DNA from 2 places in the Cytobacillus sp. GQ23 genome. Region 1 is predicted to be linked to the other one. Evidence: predicted binding sites of a transcription regulator. Region 1 holds the regulator's gene; the other holds the start of a gene.

Evidence for each region. The regulator LexA, encoded in region 1, represses DNA repair genes until DNA is damaged. The targets are predictions, from matches to a motif close to CGAACATATGTTCG.
Region 2: a site for LexA is predicted at 1,586-1,599, ahead of AC6CHU_RS13195 (WYL domain-containing protein). Genes of this name have one in related genera too.

Annotation. Positions count from the first base shown of each region.
Region 1 covers NZ_JCAXER010000007.1:45,793-50,009, reverse strand. The annotation lists gene tkt (transketolase) at 1-534, opposite strand, end outside; gene AC6CHU_RS07625 (DUF896 domain-containing protein) at 756-989, opposite strand; gene AC6CHU_RS07620 (YneB family resolvase-like protein) at 1,133-1,780, opposite strand; gene yneA (cell division suppressor protein YneA) at 1,790-2,122, opposite strand; gene lexA (transcriptional repressor LexA) at 2,280-2,903, shown strand; gene AC6CHU_RS07605 (DUF4257 domain-containing protein) at 3,189-3,473, shown strand; gene AC6CHU_RS07600 (LacI family DNA-binding transcriptional regulator) at 3,698-4,217, opposite strand, start outside.
Region 2 covers NZ_JCAXER010000014.1:60,533-64,749, reverse strand. The annotation lists gene AC6CHU_RS13205 (TRAP transporter permease) at 1-445, shown strand, start outside; gene AC6CHU_RS13200 (hypothetical protein) at 561-1,145, opposite strand; gene AC6CHU_RS13195 (WYL domain-containing protein) at 1,302-1,520, opposite strand; gene AC6CHU_RS13190 (YczE/YyaS/YitT family protein) at 1,630-2,244, opposite strand; gene AC6CHU_RS13185 (SurA N-terminal domain-containing protein) at 2,365-3,129, opposite strand; tRNA gene AC6CHU_RS13180 (tRNA-Val) at 3,376-3,448, shown strand; gene AC6CHU_RS13175 (proline dehydrogenase family protein) at 3,647-4,217, shown strand, end outside.

The sequences.
Region 1 (4,217 bases):
GCCAAGCTTCAAGTGTCCAGCAAGGGAAGCAGCTTCAGCCGAAACGCCTTCCATAAGATCTCCGTCACCGCAAATGCTGTATGTATAATGATCAACAACATTGAAGTTGTCTTTATTGTATGTAGCAGCAAGGTGGCGTTCAGCCATTGCCATACCGACAGCCATAGCAATACCTTGTCCTAATGGGCCTGTAGTTGCGTCAACACCAGGAGTATGGCCGTATTCAGGGTGACCGGGAGTCTTGCTTCCCCACTGTCTGAACTCTTTAATATCATCCATGGATACATCATAGCCGGAAAGATGAAGAAGGCTGTATAAAAGCATAGAGCCATGTCCTGCAGAAAGGACAAAACGATCACGGTTGAACCAGTCCGGATTTTTTGGATTGTGGTTCATAAAGCGCGTCCAAAGAGTATAAGCCATTGGAGCAGCTCCCATTGGCATGCCCGGATGGCCGGAATTTGCCTTTTCAATGGCGTCAATTGATAAAGTACGAATGGAACTGATGGATAGTTCATCTGTGTGATTAAACATTCAATACATCCTTTCGAGTAGAAATTCTTCACTCTTATAATATTATCGGGTGTCCCTTATTTTCACAACCAATAGGGTTAGGTAAAGGACAAAAAGCCGGTTTGTTACTATATTGACACAAAAACACCCGGCATATGTAAAAAAAGCGGAGACAGGCAGTAATACCATCTCCTCTATTAAAAGAAGGAATACAGCACAGTGTATCCCTTGCAATTATATTATTAGTGAAGGCGATTTTTATTTTGGAATTCCTTCAGCTTTTTCGGTGTTACATCATTCCCTTTCGGATCAACGATTGTAACGCCTTTCAGCGTGTTTAACATGCCTGAGCGGAAAGTCTCCAAATACTCTTTGCGCAGCGAGGTCTGTTCTTTCGCTTCTGCTTCAGTCAGTCCGGATTCCTTGGCCTTCTTTGCCAATTCATTAATTCGGGCAAGTTTTTGTTTAGGCAGCATTTATTAAAACTCCTTTATATCAAAAGTTTACCTTTGAATAATCTGATGGAAGTTTTTATTATACAGCAGCTTCAGTTATGGAACAATACTGAAACTCAAATGCCATCATACTAAAAATGAGCACTTTTGACAAGAAAAGTGCTCTACTCTGAAAGTGAATCAATATATTCTTTATACCTTCTGTGGACAGTTGCTTTGGAAATATTATAGCCGAATCCCCTTAATGTCGCAGCAATCTCGGCAAATGTTAACTCGTTTTTCCTCAGCCGGATAATTTCCTCTATCGGCACCTCTATTCTTTCCCTGCCGCCACTTGCTCCCTGATTACTTAGGTTTTTCTCGGGCCTGTACCCTTTATCAACAGCCCGCTGCATGCCGCGTCTAATTTTGATGTTATGCAGCTTTCTCTGATACTCCTCTACCATTCCTACTATGCTCAGGACCATCGAATCTGATTCTGAAAGCTCCAGTTTGCCATTATTCGAGATGCTGTATAACTGGACTTCTTCTTTTAAAATACAATGGAGGATCGCAATTTTGGCATTCCCCCTCCCCAGCCTGGTTTCATCCTGGATGAGGACCACCTTTATCTCCTTGTTTTTAATTAAGTCTAAAAGCTCCAATATACCGTCCCTTTCAAGATCGTATCCGCTTGCCTGTTCGCGGATGACCTTGACTACTTCAAAGCCATTTTTTCCCGCCAGGTTCAAAAGCTCTTCTTCCTGCCTAGAAAGGGACGTTTCCTGAGTTTCCTTTGTTGTACTAACTCTGCAGTAAATAATTGCTTTCATAACTTCTCCTTATTCGTTAAGGTCTGAGCTGGCAAGCTCTTTATATGGCTGGTCATCCAGAGCTTTTACTGGAATGACAATTTCATCACCCGGAAAAATCCTTCCTGCCGCTATCCCATTATTTTGTTCAACCCAATTAATAAATTGATCTGTTGACATTGAATGCTCGGCAGAAAAATTTTCAGCAATCTTCCATAATGAATCCCCTTCTGCAACAGTGACTTTCACAAACTTTTCCGTATCAGGTGCTTCTATCTGTATGAGCATTATAAGCGATGCCGCCAAGCTCAAAACGAAGAGAATAATAGCATAAGAATATGATTTCCACAATTTGTTCAGCATAATTAACCACCCTCAAGAGAATATATGTTCGCATTTGATGTTTTTATTATAGACCGAACGTTTGTTTTGTGTCAATAAAAATTCGAACTTATGTTTGTATCATATGGTAATTGATGCTATAATTGAGACAACAAAAACACATACGAGGTGCGTAAAGATGGTGAAACTATCAAAAAGGCAGCAAGATATATTGGAGTTTATTAAAGAAGAAGTTAAGTTGAGAGGATATCCTCCTTCTGTAAGGGAAATTGGGGAAGCAGTCGGCCTGGCTTCAAGCTCAACTGTTCACGGTCATCTCGCCAGGCTTGAAAGCAAAGGGCTGATCCGCAGAGACCCTACTAAACCGCGCGCCATTGAGATTTTAGATATGGACGAAGCTTCAAATATCCCCAAGATCAGTGCAGTCAATGTTCCGATCGTTGGTAAAGTAACCGCAGGGCAGCCGATAACGGCAATTGAAAATGTTGAAGAATATTTTCCGCTTCCGGAAAGAATGGCACCTGCTGACGAGCATGTATTCATGCTTGAAATCATGGGAGAAAGTATGATTGAAGCAGGGATCCTTGATGGAGACTATGTAATCGTAAAACAGCAGAGCACTGCCAATAATGGAGATATCGTAGTTGCCATGACAGAGGAAGACGAAGCAACTGTTAAGAGATTCTTTAAAGAAAAAGACTTTATTCGTCTACAGCCAGAAAACTCCACAATGGAACCGATTATTCTCCGCAATGTTTCTATTCTTGGGAAAGTGATAGGCGTATACCGTCATATGCATTGATAGATTGTTAAAAAGCAGGCACCTCAGCCTGCTTTTTGTTTTTTTCCAATTTCAAGAAGGATATCAGTTCCTATTACCTGGTACTATCAGCAAAACGGTACGAAAGTAACTGATACTTTTCTTTTAGCATAAGGTTACAGTCATGTATGACTAATTTATCATTCAGAAAATTCGGTATTTTTATGCATATTATTTTATATTCATTTTCTATATAATGGTAATACACCGAGAATCAACCTAAGGTCGCTTTTCAAAAAATCTCGACTTTAGGAGTGTGAAGAAAAAATGTTTTTGAACATTACCTTCGCTTTGTTGATTGGTGGGCTGGTTGGTGTCGTTGGACATATTCGGAAAGAAGGCAAAATGGTTAAACCCAGAAGGACAAAAAAATTCATCTATCTGGGGGTCTTTGAAGAGGTAATCATGGGGGCTTTAGCGGCTGTTTTTTTGGTCGTTTCTTCAGATCCTGACTCTGCCTTAAAGGTAGTTCTCCTGGCAGTGATTGCAGGATTTGGAGGAGATGCACTGCTGACATGTCTCGATTTCTTAAAAATAAGACATAAAGAATAGAGAGATGCAGACGATATTTCTAGAAAAACCTCGTTCATCGCTGAGCGGGGTTTTTTATGTGCTCACTTGCGGAATCTTAAGTTCCCTAACTTTCAAAGTCATTTTTGTATGGATAACAATATGAAAAAAGCTTAGACTCTTCATTCAAAAAAGTCACGTTTTCTTGAATGAAGAGCACAGCAAGCTCGGTCAACTGTAAGGTACTCAATAATGTTGAAGGCTATTTATCTGGCCATTGTCGATTCTCTTACTAACAAACTTGGTTCTAGCTGAATTTTCTTTCTCTCAGATAATGGAACTTTCCCTTCAATCTTATCAATTAATATTTCACATGCCTTTCTCCCCATTTCAATAATGGGAGTAGAAATCGTGGTAAGCGGCGGATCTATTATGGACCCTAAGTAAACACCTTCATAGCCGCTTATGGAAATATCATGCGGGATAGAAAGACCTAATTTTTTGACAATCACATAGACAAAGGATGCCGTAATATCATTACAGACAAATAATGCTGTCGGACGATTGGTTTGTTTTAAGCACTCTAATAGCTGCGGATTCTCAGCCATAACTGTTTTGGAATCCGTATGATTATAGTTCGCTAAATTAAAAGGAACGAATAAATGCTCTTCAATAGGCAATCCATTTTCTTTTAAAGCATTTTTATAACCTTGCATTCTATTCACAACTTCTGAGGACGACTCTAAATGCTTATCGAATACAAATGCAATTTTCTTATGCCCCAGT
Region 2 (4,217 bases), on a different contig from region 1:
TGCACACTTATTTGTTTTCTACTTCGGTATTATAGCAGATGTCACACCTCCAGTTGCTCTGGCAGCATTTGCGGCGGCTGGTGTATCCGGTGGAGATCCGATAAAGACTGGAGTAACAGCCTCCAAGCTTGCCATCGGGGCTTTTATTATTCCATATATGTTTGTACTTTCACCGGAGTTATTGATGATTGATACCACCTGGTATTACTTAATCTGGGTAGTATTCACCGCTTTGGCAGGTATGATGGCCATAGGCGCTGGCGTAATAGGCTACTGGCTGCGAAAGCTGAATATTCTTGAAAGACTGCTTGGAATTGCAGGGGGGCTGCTGCTTATTTACCCTGAAGGGGTTTCTGATATTGTAGGTTTAGGTATCTTTATCCTGTTGATTGCATTGCAGGTTTTCATGAAAAAAGATGATCAGGCTAAGCCGCAAACAGCTTAACCTAATAAAAAGGCTAACAGGCTCGAGCCGGGCAGTTCCAAATTTAAAATAATATTATAGCAAAAAGGAAGGATGCTCCTATGAGATCCTTCCTTTTTTCATCTGGTATGGTCTGTCAGGCACCTTGGCCGCTATGGCCGATAGAAAGTGTGGCACTGACGTAATTTTCTTCGCTGCTCGTTAATAGAACAGTAAAGGTACCGGGTTCATCCCCCTCATATACTTCTTCACTGAGGGTTTCTTTTAATAGTTCGCTTTTATACTCAATGATTTCACGGTGGTTATTATCATCTTTAACTCTGTTAACTTCCTCAGCATCTTTCGGAATCCTTTTTTCGATAAATGCAAGAACCTCTTCATTGCTCATTTCTTTTTCCATATCCTCAAATTGCAGTTCAACGTTAACTGCACGATGGGTCTGAAACTCTACCAGCAAACTGTCTCCATTAAAGCGGGCTATTTCCTCGTTGTTTTTATTTTCGCCATAAGCCTCTGTGAAAAGATCTCGAGAGTCTCCTAAGCCAACTTCTTCAGTGATTCTTTTGTTCTCTTTCGATGCTTCCTTCGTTTCTGCCCGCTGTTCTTCAGTAGAAGGGTTGTTTTTGTCTTCCTTCTCTACAATTTGCTCTTCAGTCTGATTACAGCCTGCCAATAAAAGGGAGCCTGCAAACAAAGCAGTAATGAATGATTTTGATTTCATAAAATCCATCCTTTCCAAACCATGCAGAATTTTAGGGTCCAATCCCAGTTAGAGAATATATACCCCAAAGGGAGCTGGATAATCGGGAAGGGGGCATAATAAAAAGGCGTACTTCTTCTGTGAAATACAGCCTTGATGAATATATTGAATTGTCCTTTAGCTGATCTGGCGAGCCTGCTTTTCAGGTAAAATGGACATGATATGATTTAAATTAAAGATTCGCATCTGTTTTCTATATAAACAATAGGCTAAAATCGTGCTGCCTCGAAGTTCTTTGATTAATATTTTTCTTTGCGTAAATGAATTGCGTTTGGAGTGGTAAATGATTTCCACAGGTTTTCTCTCTTCCATAGCTCGATAAAGAATTCCTTTCATAGAGAAATCCCTCCTTACTTTTATTTACATTATAAACGAACGTGTGTTCTTAATCAAGAGAAATACGAAAATTTGTTCGCTTAAAAAAAGACTTCACAAATGAAGTCTTTTAAATAATTTTTAATCCCTTATCTTTTAAGTGATTTAGAAAAGCAGTTCCATATTGTATGGCATAGCCTAAAAAGATGGCTACAATTAATGTACCCAATCCTACAGGGCCGCCTAAGAGAAGGCCAAGGGCTAATGCTAGAAATTCATTAATGATACGAGCTGATTTTATGCTGATATTGAGCCTTTTGGCAGTGGCGATCATTAAACCATCAATTGGGCCGCTGAATAATTGCGGTCGGATATAGATAGATACCCCGAAGCCCAGAAGAATAATACCAGTGAAGAAGGCAAATATCTGATAGGGAAGTTGTGTAACTGTGAAGCCGCTAAAAACAATCTCCATCCAAAAATCAATCCCCAGACTCGCTAATATGGTACCAATGAATGATTTAAACTGCGGTTTTTCCCAGGTCAGTAAGGCATTGAAAAATATAAGGGATGCAGTGACCAGGAATGACCATGTTCCGATGGTCAGACCGAACTGATTAAAAAGTCCAACATAAACAGTGTCCCAGGCACCTGCACCAATATTGGATAAAATGATTAATGAGACACCGAGAGTGAGAATTAAATAACCTGCAATTATTTGAATAAATGTAGTATGTTTTATCATGTTGATCCTCCCTAGTACATATTACAGCATTTAAATAATTCCTCAAGGGGAAGATTACATCCATTAAGTGCCATTTGCATAGAAAAACAGCTCCCGATATAGGGAGCTGTTCAAATATATTTATACCTTAATATCAATTTTTGCATTTTTCTTCAACTCTTCTACATGCTTAACGAGCATTTCCTGCTGTTTTTGCTGTTCGAGATTCTGTTTGATCTGCGGCTTTACTTCTTCCAATTTAGGGGGCTCCTGACCTTCAGCACCACCCTGGCTGGCATATTCTTCATAGAACTTCTGAATATCAGCATCTGTAACTTCTCCAGGCTTAATCTCGCCTTCGATGTATTTCGTATATTTAATATTATTGGCAATTTCCGTCTCTAATGAATCGGGATTAAGGCCAGCCTGTTTCATTGCTGTTTCAAATTCCTTGTCATCTTTGAATTGCCCTTTTGTTTCTTCTAGCTTTTTCTTAATTTCTTCATCTGAAGCTTTATAGCCTTTTTTATCAGCCTCCTGTAGAAGCAGGGTCTGTCCCACTAGACTGTCAAGTGTCTGTTTCTTAATTTCTTCTGCAGCATCTTTGCTAGTAGGATCTTGTCCCATTTGCTGATACATCATTTGTGATGATGTAAGCACGCTGTTATACTCGCGTCCAAGAATTTTCTGGTCATTCACAATGGCAACTGTCTTGTTTTCATCAAGCTTTTGCTTATCCATTTTCTTTTGCATTTCTTCCATTTGCTTTTGCTGGTCCTGCTGATCGGTTTCAGCTGTTTTTGCTTCTTCTTTTTTATCTGCCTTCTTGCTTTCGTCATCAGCTCCACAAGCAGCTAAAACGGCAGATATTAATACTAGTAAAAAGGGGTACATTAGCTTCTTCATTCAAATTCTCCTTCCGTAACCCTGCATAGATTGATTCAACTAAGAAAAGAATCATATAGAGGGCATTATAAAGCATATAATCTTAAAAAGATACCTAAAAGGTACAAATGCTGAATTTGTAAAGGGAATGTAATCTGGTTATAAAGTTACTAACCTGATAGTTTCTGGATGAAATATAGGTATTGACTTTTAGAATAAAAAGAAGTATATTTTATATTGTCCCAAGTAAAGGGGAATATTCATAACGATTCCGTAGCTCAGCTGGGAGAGCGCTACCTTGACAGGGTAGAGGTCGCTGGTTCGAACCCAGTCGGAATCATACTTATAGCGCTTGGCTAATAATGCCAAGCGTTTTTTTATGCGCCTGGGGATCGTCATTGTTGAGCCGGGTTTCCTGTGAGGTTTTAACGAAACATTGGTAGGGAATCAATAAAATATAAAAATTCGCAAAATAATTTTTATTGAAAATCCATGCTATAATCTTATTGTGAAATTACAAGAGTTAGGGGATATTTCTATGTTGAAAGATCTGTTTATAGGCCTTTCCCAAAACGAATTTCTGAATAACGCTGCAAAGAAATATGGTTTGAAATTGGGAGCGCAGAATGTAGTTGCGGGAACAAATTTAGATGAAGCAATTCAGAGTATAAAAGAGCTTAATGCTCATGGCATCTCTTGTACTGTCGATAATCTCGGGGAATTTGTATTTAAAAAAGAAGAGGCGGCAGAGGCGAAAAAACAAATAATAGAAGTAATAGAGGCAATTCATGAAAATCAGGTTGATGCACATATCTCTTTAAAGCCTTCTCAATTAGGCCTTGATATTGACTATTCTTTTTGCCTTGAAAATGTCAGGGAGATAGTCGAGAGAGCAAGCCGCTATGGTATTTTTGTGAATATGGATATGGAAGACTCAAAGCGTCTGCAGCCCTCTTTTGATATTTTGGATGAATTATCCAGAGAATATGATAACTTTGGTACTGTTATCCAGGCATATTTCCGTGCTGCAGAAGAAGACCTTAAAAAGTATCAGAATTTCCGGCTGCGGATTGTAAAAGGTGCTTACAAGGAGCCTGAAGAAATTGCTT